Regions from separate parts of the Amycolatopsis melonis genome, predicted to be linked through region 1. Evidence: riboswitches for the same ligand, from Rfam matches in the RefSeq annotation. Region 1 holds a riboswitch; each other region holds the start of a gene.
The links. A riboswitch is a leader RNA that binds a small molecule or an ion and turns the genes downstream of it on or off. The one in region 1 is predicted to bind S-adenosylmethionine.
Positions count from the first base shown of each region.

Region 2: linked by a shared signal. The riboswitch ahead of thrC (threonine synthase) and the one ahead of ABJI51_RS18950 (aminotransferase class V-fold PLP-dependent enzyme) in region 1 are both predicted to bind S-adenosylmethionine.
Region 3: linked by a shared signal. The riboswitch ahead of ABJI51_RS15370 (methionine ABC transporter ATP-binding protein) and the one ahead of ABJI51_RS18950 (aminotransferase class V-fold PLP-dependent enzyme) in region 1 are both predicted to bind S-adenosylmethionine.

Region 1 covers NZ_JBDZYD010000006.1:418,605-422,407, forward strand. The annotation lists gene ABJI51_RS18940 (potassium/proton antiporter) at 1-423, shown strand, start outside; gene ABJI51_RS18945 (M23 family metallopeptidase) at 556-1,227, shown strand; SAM riboswitch class IV at 1,321-1,435, shown strand; gene ABJI51_RS18950 (aminotransferase class V-fold PLP-dependent enzyme) at 1,475-2,809, shown strand; gene ABJI51_RS18955 (hypothetical protein) at 2,830-3,477, shown strand; gene ABJI51_RS18960 (hypothetical protein) at 3,417-3,803, shown strand, end outside.
Region 2 covers NZ_JBDZYD010000006.1:128,401-132,203, reverse strand. The annotation lists gene rpsT (30S ribosomal protein S20) at 201-461, shown strand; gene holA (DNA polymerase III subunit delta) at 519-1,499, opposite strand; SAM riboswitch class I at 1,646-1,779, shown strand; gene thrC (threonine synthase) at 1,793-3,058, shown strand; gene ABJI51_RS17465 (ComEC/Rec2 family competence protein) at 3,088-3,803, opposite strand, start outside.
Region 3 covers NZ_JBDZYD010000005.1:304,665-308,467, reverse strand. The annotation lists gene ABJI51_RS15380 (hypothetical protein) at 1-215, shown strand, start outside; gene rsmA (16S rRNA (adenine(1518)-N(6)/adenine(1519)-N(6))-dimethyltransferase RsmA) at 225-1,064, shown strand; SAM riboswitch class I at 1,191-1,281, shown strand; gene ABJI51_RS15370 (methionine ABC transporter ATP-binding protein) at 1,492-2,505, shown strand; gene ABJI51_RS15365 (4-(cytidine 5'-diphospho)-2-C-methyl-D-erythritol kinase) at 2,578-3,540, shown strand; gene ABJI51_RS15360 (ASCH domain-containing protein) at 3,537-3,803, shown strand, end outside.

The DNA.
Region 1 (3,803 bases):
GCGCAGCGGCTGGTCGACGCGGTGTTCGTGCTGGTCATCGTCCTGACGTTGCTGCAGGGCGCGACGCTCGGGCCGCTTGCGCGCCGGCTCGGGCTGGCGAAGAAGTCCGAGCCGCACGAGATCGAGGTCGACTCCGCGCCGCTGGACGAGATGGGCGCCGAGCTGCTGCAGGTCCGGATCCAGCCCGGGTCGAAGCTGCACGGCGTGTACCTGTCCGAGCTGCGGCTGCCGGTCGGGGCGACGATCAGCCTGATCGTCCGCGAAGGCACCGGCTTCACCCCGCAGAAGACGACCCGGCTCCAGGAGAACGACCAGCTGCTGGTCGTCACGACGAGCAAGGTCCGTGACGCCGTCGAGCGCCGTCTTCGCGCGGTCGACCGCGCCGGGCGCCTGGCCCGCTGGAAGGGCGAGTCGGGCCGCTAGCCCGTTCCGCGTTTCGCGAGTTTTTCTCACAAAAATCTCACTCGATCTTCCGTGAGATCCTCCTTTTGGCTTACTGTGCGCTCGTTCCGGTTAGTTCGAATGGGTGAGCATATAGCCTGAGGAGTACGCACGGTGACGAAACTTCGCCTGCCCGGGGCGGGCCTGGCCGCCGCGATCATCGCGGCCGCCGGACTGCTCGCCGCCCCCACCGCGACCGCCGAAGTGGCGCCCTTCCCGACGCTCGCGCTGCCGTTCGCGGCGGGCCAGCAGGTCTACTCGGCCGGCATCCACTCCGACGACGGCAGCACCGGCGTGAAGAACGCGATCGACTTCAGCCCGGCCGACCGCACCGTGCGTGCCCCGCTGGCGGGCACCGTCCACCTCCAGCACTGCGCCGGCGGCGACTGGGTGACCATCGACCACGACGGCGGCTGGCGGACCGGCTACTACCACATGGAAGGCATCAAGGTCACCGACGGCGAGCACGTCGAGGCGGGCACGGTGCTCGGCTCGACCGGCAACGCCCTGCCGTGCGGCGGCACCAGCACGGGCGCCCACGTGCACTTCACGCTGTGGACCCTCCCGGACGCCCCGGCGGCCCGCTCGGACGCGGGCAACTGGAACGGCGTCGCGTTCGGCGCGGTTTCGACAGCCCTGGCAACGGCGTACGGCGAGCCGATCGACGGAAAGGTCCTCGGCGGTTGGCGCTTCACGGCGGGCGAGCAGCAGTACTCGGGAACGGCGACGCACGTGACCGACAACGCGGTCACGCAGCTCCCGGGACGGTTCCGCGCAAAGCTCTGAGACTCGCTCGGGTTTCGGTCGAAGGTGAGCGGCGTCTCAGAATGTGAGTTCGGGGTTGGCCGCCGGGTGCGTTCTCGGTTACCTTTTGGATCAGGTCATGAGTGCCAGCGTGAAGCCCCGGCTTGCTGGCCGGCAACCCTCCTACCGCGGTGGGGTGCCCCGGGTGAGGACCGGGCCGGTCGCGCAGTGCGGCAGGCAAGCGCGGGCCCCTCGCCGGGGTCCCCCGGACTGCCGAGGAGGCACCCCGATGACTCTCGCCATCGCTCGTACCCAGCCCGAAACCGTTGCCGCGCCGGGGATTCCCGCCGTTGCCGGTGCTGCGCTGCGGGTTCCGCTCGTCACCGGCGGGGACATCGGCTACGCCAATCTCGACCACGCCGCGAGCGCGCCGTGTCTCGACGCCGTCCGCCGTGCCGTCGACGAGTTCTTGCCCTGGTACGCCAGCGTCCACCGCGGTGCCGGGTTCGCCTCGCAGGTCTCGACGAAGCTGTACGAACGCACCCGCGACGTCCTGCGCCGCTTCACCGGCGCGCGGCAGACCGACACCGTCGTCTTCACCCGCAACACCACCGACTCGTTCAACCTGCTCGCCCGCAGCCTTCCCCGCCACACCACCGTGATCGTGTTCGACACCGAGCACCACGCCGCGCTGCTGCCGTGGCAGGGACCGAACGTCCGGCGGCTGCCGACCCCGCGCACGCGGCTGGCCGCAGTGTCCGCTGTGGACGAAGCGCTCGCGGATTCCCCGCAGGGACCGCGTCTGGTGGTCGTCACCGGAGCGTCCAATGTGACCGGTGAGCTGCTCCCGGTCGCGGAAATCGCGGCGGTGGCGCGGAAACACGGCGCGCGCGTCGCGCTCGACGCCGCCCAGCTCGCCCCGCACCGTCCGATCTCGATCAGGGAACTGGACGTCGACTACGTCGCCCTCTCCGGCCACAAGCTGTACGCGCCCTTCGGAGCGGGTGCGCTGATCGGGCGTGCCGACTGGCTGCGTGCCGCGCGGCCGTACCTCGCCGGGGGCGGCGCGACCAAGCTCGTCACCGAGGACGCCGTCGTCTGGAACTCCGGGCCGGAGCGGCACGAAGCCGGTTCGCCCAACACCGTCGGCGTGTACGCGCTCGGCGTCGCCTGCGAAACACTCAGCAAGAGCTGGGACGCCGTCGTCGCGCATGAACAGGCCCTGCTCGCCCGGCTGCGCAAGGGACTGGAGGCCATCCCGGGCTGCGCCGAGCTGCGGCTGTTCGACGCGCCGGTCGACCGGGTCGGCACGGTCAGCTTCGTCGTCGACGGCTTCGACCCCGGCTGGCTCGCCGCGGTCCTGTCGGCCGAGTACGGCATCGGCGTGCGCGACGGCGCCTTCTGCGCCCACATCGCGGCCAAGCGGCTGATCGGCGTCGCCGGCGGCGACGGGCAGCAGGCCGTCCGCGTCAGCCTCGGCCTGGGCAGCACCGAAGAGCACGTCGACCGCGTCGTGCTGGCGCTGCGCCAGATCGTCGCCCGCGGTGCGCGCTGGGAGTACACGAAGGTGGACGGCCGCTGGGCGCCCGCCGGCGACCCGCGCGAACTCCCGCCGTTCTGCTGACCCGGGGTTACCCTGTGCCGATGGGGAGAGGGCAGACCTGGGTGCCGCTCGCGCTCGTCGGATTCGCCGAGCTGACGCTGGTCACGGTCGAGTTGTTCCGCCGGTCGGCCGCGGCCGCGGAACTGGGCACGCACTTCTCGGCGACACCGTCCGGCGAGCACTACGAAGGACTGTTCGGCATGTCCTTCGGCGGCTACGGGACTTCGCAGCAGCTGATCGGCATCGGTGATTCGGTGACCGCCTACACCGCGGGCAGCGGCCCAGGCTGGCTCTACGCGCTGATCGCGGCGTTCCTGGCCATCGTGCTCTGGATCGCCGTGACGCGTGACGAGCCGCTGCGGGCCCGGGTGCTGGTGGCGCTGGTCGTGGGCGTGTTCCTCGCCGTCCCGCTGCTGGATCTGGTGGCCTTCCGCCAGTTCGGCCTGGACGCGGGCACGCGCGGCCCGGTGCTGGCGACGCTCGGCCTGGCACTGGTCGCCTGGGCCGGACGCAGCCCGCTGGTGCTCGCGGCGGCCGTGCTCTCCGGCGGGATCGCGGTCGCCGTCGCCGACCTGCCGGGCGTCCTCGTCTCGGCGGCCGTCCTCCTCGCGGCCGCTATCCTGCCCCGGTGGGGAGTGCACCGCGGTACTGGTTCCCGTTGGCCGCGCTGGGATTCGCGCAGCTGGTGATGGTGGTCGTCCACCTGGTCCCGGACGAGCCGAGGCCGCTCGCGGACTTTTCGGCGGGCTATCAGACGCTCAGCGGCTACGGCACCGGCGGGGTCGGCGGCACGACCTATGCGACGGACGTCGTCCGGCTGGGCGGGGTGCCGTCGGCGACGCTCGGCTGGCTCGCCGGGCTCGCCTGCGTGGTCGTCGCCGTGGCGGGCTGGTACTGGTTCGGCCTGCGGCCGCGTCCCGTCCGGTTCGTGCTCGCCACGCTCGGGGCACTGGCCGCCGTCCCGCTGCTCGACCTCGTCGGCTTCCTGGAGCTGCACTGGCCCGGCGACGTGCGC
Region 2 (3,803 bases), 290 kb from region 1:
TACGGTGCGGGCACGGACCGGCGACGGAACCCTAGGCACTGCCGCCACCGAGCCTACTCCCGGCTCCGGGCGCCCGCGGCCCGGCTGTTAGAGTGGTCGCTCGCTGCCCGTGCGGCATTCCGTCATGGAGGAAACCCGCTCCCCGAGCGGGGCCACTTCAGCGCGGCGGCGATCTCACCGAGTGAAACAGGAGTTGCCCTATGGCCAACATCAAGTCGCAGATCAAGCGCATCACGACGAACGAGAAGGCGCGTCAGCGCAACCAGGCGATCCGGTCCTCGGTGAAGACCGCGATCCGCAAGGTCCGCGAAGCCGCCGAGGCCGGCGACAAGGCCAAGGCCGTCGAGCTGCAGCGCGACGCCGCCCAGAAGCTGGACAAGGCCGTCTCGAAGGGCGTCATCCACGCCAACCAGGCCGCCAACAAGAAGTCGGCGCTCGCCAAGCGCGTCAACGCGCTCTGAGCCAGTTGGTTTCTGGGAAGGCCCCGGCTCCGGCCGGGGCCTTCTTCGTGCCCGGGGTCAGCGGTCGCCCTTGGCGGCCGCCACCTCGAGGACCGCTCGCTCCAGCGCGTAGCCCGGGTCCGCCGCGACGCCCTTGACCTCCGCGTTCAGCCGGGCGACCACGCGCATCGCCATGGCAAGGCCGTCGGGGTTCCAGCCACGGGACTGGCCCTGCGCCTTGCGGATCTTCCACGGCGGCATGCCCAGCTCACCCGCCAGCTGGTTCGGGTTGCCGCGGCCCGCGCCGGAGACCCGGGCGATCGTGCGGACCGCGTCGGCCAGCGCGTCGGCCACCAGGACGTGCGGGACGCCCAGCTGCATCGCCCAGCGCAGCGACTCCAGCGCCGCCGCGCGGTCGCCGCTGACCGCCTTCTCCGCGACCGCGAAGCCCGTCACGTCGGCGCGGCCGCGGTGGTAGCGGCGGACCGCCTCCGCGTCGACCGTGCCGCCCGTGTCCGCGACCAGCTGCGTCGCCGCCGAAGACAGTTCCCGCAGGTCGGAGCCCACCGCGTCGATCAGCGCCGCGACCCCGGCCGGGTCGATCTTGCCGCCCACCCGGCGGACCTCGTGCCGGACGAACTGCTCCCGCTCGGCAGGCTTGGTCAGCTTCGGGCACTCCGTCACCTCGGCGCCCGCCTTCTTCAGCACAGCAGGCAGCGACTTGCCCGCCTTGCTGCGGCCGCCGCCGGTGTGCACGACGACGAGCACGACCCCGTCCGCCGGGTCCTTCAGGTAGGCCGCGACCGCGTCCGCCAGCTCCTGCGAGATGTCCTGCGCCGACTCCAGGACGATCACGCGCCCCTCGCTGAACAGCGACGGACTGACCAGTTCGGCGAGTTCCGGCGCTGTGAGATCCGACACCCGGACCCGGGTCAGCTCCGCCGTCGCGTCCGTCGCGCGGGCGGCGGCCAGCGTCTCGCGGACGGCCCGCTCGATCAGCAGTTCTTCCTCTCCCAGCACCAGGTGCAGCGGGGCCGGGGCGGTGGCTTGCGCGGTCACCCCGGAATCCTCTCACTTGCTCTGTTCGTGCCCCCGCTCCGGTGATGTCGAGCGGGACCGTGGCACGGCTCGAGCGCGATGTCGTACGGTGTAGCCGAGGCAGCCGCCCCGGGCGATCCGGCGAGCGTGCACCGACAACCGAATACCGCTCATCCAGAGGGGCAGAGGGAACGGCCCGACGAAGCCCCGGCAACCGGCGTACAGCCTGTCATCCCGCGATCGCGGGATAGCTGACGACCACGGTGCCAATTCCGGCCCGCTTCGGCGGGGCAGATGAGGAAAGGAACCTCGCGATGACCGCAACCCTCGGCACGACCTCCACCACCAAGACCCCGGACCTCGGTCCCGCCGTCGAACTGGTGTCGAAGGAAGAGGGTCACCGGCAGCCGCTCGCCCCCGAATTCGTCTCCGCCGAGGACTTCTCGCCGCTCGAGGTCGCCTACGACTTCGGCCGCGTCCGCCGCGAGGACATCGAGGCAGGCCCGAAGAACATCTGGCGCTACAAGAAGCTCCTTCCGGTTCCGTCCAATGTCGAAGAGATCCCGAACACCGAGCCGGGCGCGACGCGGCTGATCCGCGCCGACCGCCTCGCCAAGGAACTCGGCCTCAAGCGCGTGTGGGTCAAGGACGACACCGGCAACCCGACTCACTCGTTCAAGGACCGCGTCGTCGCCGTCGCGCTGGCCGCGGCCCGCGAGTTCGGCTTCGAGGTGCTGGCGTGTCCGTCGACCGGCAACCTGGCCAACGCGACGGCCGCCGCCGCGGCCCGCGCGGGCTGGCGGTCGGTCGTGCTGATCCCCAAGACCCTCGAGCGCGCCAAGATCCTCACCACCGCGGTGTACGACGGCGACCTGATCGCCGTCGACGGCAACTACGACGACGTCAACCGTCTCGCCACCGAGCTGGCCGCGGAGCACCCGAAGTGGGCGTTCGTGAACGTGAACGTCCGGCCGTACTACTCGGAAGGCTCGAAGACGCTGGCCTTCGAGGTCGCCGAGCAGCTCGGCTGGCGCATCCCGCCGCAGATCGTCGTGCCGATCGCCTCCGGTTCGCAGCTGACCAAGGTGGACAAGGGTTTCCGCGAGCTGGGCCAGCTCGGTCTCGTGGACGCCAGCCCGTACAAGGTGTTCGGCGCGCAGGCCACCGGCTGCTCGCCGGTGTCGGCCGCGTTCCGCGCGGGCCACGACGTGGTCCAGCCGGTGAAGCCGGACACGATCGCCCGCTCGCTGGCGATCGGCAACCCGGCCGACGGCCCGTACGTGCTCGACATCGTCAACCGCACCGGCGGCGCGATCGAGGACGTCTCCGACGAAGAGGTCGTCGAAGGCATCCGCCTGCTGGCCCGCACCGAAGGCATCTTCACCGAGACGGCAGGCGGGGTCACCGTCGCCACGGCGAAGAAGCTGGTCGAGACCGGCAAGCTGGACCCGGACGCGGAGACCGTGCTGCTGATCACCGGCGACGGCCTCAAGACCCTCGACGCGGTCGAGAACCACGTGGGCCCCAAGGCGATCCTGCCCCCGTCGGCCGCCGCCGTGAACGAGGCGCTCGGCTACTGACGTCCGGCTCCGCGCCCCGTCCCCCGGGCTCACCGGCGGGGCGGGCCGCGGGGCTCGCCCCGCCGGACGACGGCGGAGCCGGAGACCACGGCCGTGTCGCCGTCCGTGTCGGTGCGGGTGACCAGGGCACCCAGCGCCGTCAGGCTGTCCAATGTGGACCTGCTGGGATGGCCGTACGTGTTGCCCGCGCCCACGCTGACCAACGCCACCCGGGGTGCCACCGCCGCGAGGAACGACGGCAGCGAGTAGCGCGAGCCGTGGTGGGGCACTTTCAGCACCTCCGCTTTCAGGTCGTCGAGGTCGGCAAGGAGGTCCGCCTGGGCCGCCAGTTCGACATCGCCCGTCAGCAGGACCCGGCCGGCCGGGGTTTCCGCCCGCAGCACCACCGAGCTGTTGTTGATCGTCGTGCCGTCCGGCCGCTCCTCCGTGCGGGCCGGGACGTACCGCGGGCCGAGCACCTCCATCGACAACCCCGGCCACGCCAGGCGTTCGCCCGGGTTCAGCTCCACCAGCGGCACGCCCTGCCGGGCCGCCTCCCCGGCCACCTGCCGCCACGCCCACTCCGGCGCCCGCCCCGGGCCGACGGCGATGGCGCCGACCGCCCGGCCGTCGAAGACCGAGGCGAGCCCGCCGATGTGGTCGGCGTGCAGGTGACTCAGCACCAGCACCGGGATCCGGTCGACGGCCAGCCGGTGCAGGCACTCGTCCACCGGTCCCGGCTCGGGCCCGGTGTCCACGACGACGG
Region 3 (3,803 bases), on a different contig from region 1:
AACTCGCGCTGGAGTTCGACGACTTCCGCGAGAGCGTGGAGCACGGCGCAGCGGCGCCGGTCCTGGCCGAGCTCGACCGGCTGCTCACGCGGATGAGCGGCGCGGCGAACGCGCACCTGTGGACCGCGGAAGCCCTGACCACCGAACCGGACTGGCAACGCGTGCGTGACCTCGCCGGCACCGCCCTCGGGCTGCTGCCGGACCACACTGGGTAAGCTCCAGCGGTGGTTGAACTGCTGGGACCTGCCGAGATCCGCGGGCTGGCGGCCGAGCTGGACGTGCGGCCGACGAAGAAGCTCGGGCAGAACTTCGTGCACGATCCCAACACCGTCCGGCGGATCGTCGAACTCGCCGGGGTCGGGGTGGACGACGTCGTCCTCGAGGTCGGGCCCGGGCTCGGGTCGCTGACGCTCGGGCTGCTCGCCACCGGCGCGCGGGTCGTCGCCGTCGAGATCGATCCCAAGCTCGCCGAACGGCTGCCGAAGACCGTCGCCGAGCGGGCGCCCGAGGCCGCGGACCGGCTGACCGTCGTCGGGGCCGACGCCATGCGGGTCGCGAACGACGACCTGCCCGGTGCGCCGGACGCGCTCGTCGCCAACCTGCCGTACAACGTCGCCGTGCCCGTCGTGCTGCACCTGCTCGCCGAGGTTCCCTCGCTCACCAGCGGTCTCGTCATGGTGCAGACCGAGGTCGCCGACCGGATGGCCGCCGGGCCCGGCAGCCGGATCTACGGCGTCCCCAGCGTCAAGCTCGCCTACTACGGTCCCGCACGCAAGGTCGCCGCCGTGCCACGCTCGGTGTTCTGGCCGGTGCCGAACGTCGATTCCGCGCTCGTCGCCTTCGAACGCGGCGAAACGCCGGCGTCCGGGGACCGGGACACGCTCTTCTCCCTCGTGGACGCCGCCTTCTCACAGCGCAGGAAGACACTGCGTGCCGCGCTCGCGGGCTGGGCGGGCTCGGCGGAACGGGCCGGTGAGCTGCTGACGGCCGCCGGGATCGATCCGAAGACCCGGGGTGAGCAGCTCGGCGTGCACGACTTCGCGCGGATCGCCGCCGCGCGTTAGCTCCACTGTGGAAGGGCGGTGAAAATACGCCGTCCCACCCCGCGATCCCGCGATCCGGACACCTCCACTCGTGTGATCTGGGCCAACACGCTTGCGTTCGCTCCTCGGGATCGGTTTTACTCAGTACGTCCATCCCGAGCGACTGAGAGACCTGGCTCGCCGAAGTCGCAGCAACCACCCTCCGCAGGGCAGGTGCTACCGCCAGGACCGATGGAGGCCGTTTTCGATGAAGAGGGTAGCCCGCCCCCTGCTCCTCACCCGGCGTCGCGTCGTCGACGAAGGCCGCCGCTCCGTGACCGCATGTCGGCGCTCCAACTGAGCCTGCCGAGTCGGTCCACCCTTCTTCACTGCACCGTCCACTGAGGACGGACATTCGCTTGCGGCCGGGCGCGCCCATGGGGGCGGTGCCCCGTTTTCTGGAGCCTTCGTGATCACCGTCGAAAACCTGTCCAAATCCTTTGCTGCCAACGGAAATCCGGTCGTCGCCCTGCGCGACGTGAGTGTCGACGTCCAGGCCGGCTCGCTGTTCGGCGTGGTCGGTCCCGCCGGCTCGGGCAAGTCCGTCCTCGCCCGCTGCATCGCCCTGCAGGAGCGCCCCGACCGCGGTGTCGTCCGCCTCGACGGCCTCAACACCGGCACGCTCGACGGCCGCCGTCTCCGCGAAATCCGCCGTCAGCTCGGCGTCGTCTCGACGAAGCCGGAGCTGATCGCCGAGCGCACCATCGCCGGCAACATCGCGTCTCCGCTGGAGCAGCTCGGCGTCGACGGCCCGCAGCGCCGCAGCCGGGTCGGCTCGCTGCTCGACCTCGTCGGCCTGACCCCGCGCGCCGGGCAGCGCCCCGGTGAGCTGACCGCCGGTCAGCTCCGCCGTGTCTCGATCGCGAAGGCGCTGGCCGCGGCGCCCGCGGTGCTGCTGGCCGACGACCCGACCGCCGGTGTCGACCCCGAGGAGGCGGGCGCGGTGCTGACCGTCCTCGACCGGGCCCGCTCCGAGCTGGGCACGACGGTCGTGGTGACGACGCCGGACGCGGGCGTGGTCCGCCGCGTCTGCGACGACGTCGCGGTGCTCGAGGACGGCACGGTCGTCGAGCGCGGCACGGTCCTCGACCTGATCTCCGACCCGTCCAGCCGCACCGCGCAGGCGCTGCTGCCCGCCATCGAGACGTCCCGCTCCCAGTCGGCGCGCTACGACCGGTCGGTCGACGTCGTCCTGGTCGGCTTCGCGTCGGTGGGTGCGCTGCTGCCGGAGGCCGCGGGCCGCTTCGACGTCGAGTTCGCCACCATCGGCGGCGGGCTGACCCGCATCGGCGACACCCCGGTCGGCCGCTTCCGCCTCGGCGTCCGCGGCGAGCGCGCCGACGCGGCGCTGGCCTGGGTCGCCGAGCGCGGCGGTCACGTCACGCACACCGCCCGCGGTCCCCAGGGCGTCGCGGCCGCCTGATCCCGGACCCCGGAAACGCCCCGATGCGCAACTTCGCATCGGGGCGTTTTCGCGGGCACGTAGGCTGGTCGGGTGCTCGCCGTAGTTCCGCCCCCAGTCACCGTCCGGGTTCCGGCCAAGGTCAACCTGCACCTTTCGGTCGACGACCTGCGCGAAGACGGTTACCACGAGCTGGTCACCGTGTTCCAGGCGCTGTCGCTGACCGACGAGGTGACCGTCGCGGTCACCGAAGAGCCCGGCATCGAGGTCTACGGCGAAGGGGAGGGCTCGGTCCCGACCGGCCGCGAAAACCTGGCCTGGCGTGCCGTCGAAGCGCTCGCCGCGCACGTCGGCCGCACCGGGGAGCCGAAGGTGCGCGTGGTGCTGCGCAAGGGCATCCCGGTCGCCGGGGGCATGGCGGGCGGCAGTGCCGACGCCGCCGCGACGCTGGTCGGGCTGGCGAGCCTGTGGAACCTGGACGTCACGCGCGACGAGCTGGCCGAGATCGCCGCCGGGCTCGGCAGCGACGTCCCGTTCGCCCTCTACGGCGGCACCGCGCTCGGCACCGGCCGCGGCGAGCACCTCGTGCCGGTGCTGTCGCGGCACACCTTCCACTGGGTGCTGGCCTTCGACTCCGAAGGCCTGTCGACGCCGAAGGTGTTCAAGGAGCTGGACCGCCTGCGCGCGGCGGGCAACCCGCCCCGGATCGGTTCGCACACCCCGGTCGTCGAGGCGCTGGCCTCCGGCGACCCGCGGCAGCTGGCCCTGCTGCTGGGCAACGACCTCCAGGCCGCCGCGGTTTCGCTGCGTCCGGACCTGCGCCGCACGCTGCGGGCGGGCGTGAACGCCGGTGCGCTCGCGGGCACGGTCTCCGGGTCCGGCCCGACGTGCGCGTTCCTCTGCGAGGACGCGCAGTCGGCGGTGGAGGTCGCGGCCGAGCTGTCCGGCGCCGGCGTGTGCCGGACGGTCCGCGTGGCGCACGGCCCGGTCCCCGGCGCCCGGGTGGTCGGCGGGGACGACGCGCCGCGCCCGGCGCCGCCGCGGGTGCACGCATGAAGCACGCCGAGTTCGCCTTCCCCGGCCCGCTGCGCGACAAGCTCGTCGCGGCGATCCTGGCCGGGGAGAAGACGACGACGTCCGCGCTGCTCGTGGAATACGAGCAGGACGGCGAAGCGTTGCCGTTCGTGGGGGAGCGGGAGCTGGTGCTCGACTCGGCAGGCGACGGGGTCGCGGTCATCGAGACCACCGGGGTGCGCGTCCTTCCACTGTCCGAAGTGGACCTTCAGCACGCCGTCGGCGAGGGCGAGGGCTTCACGACC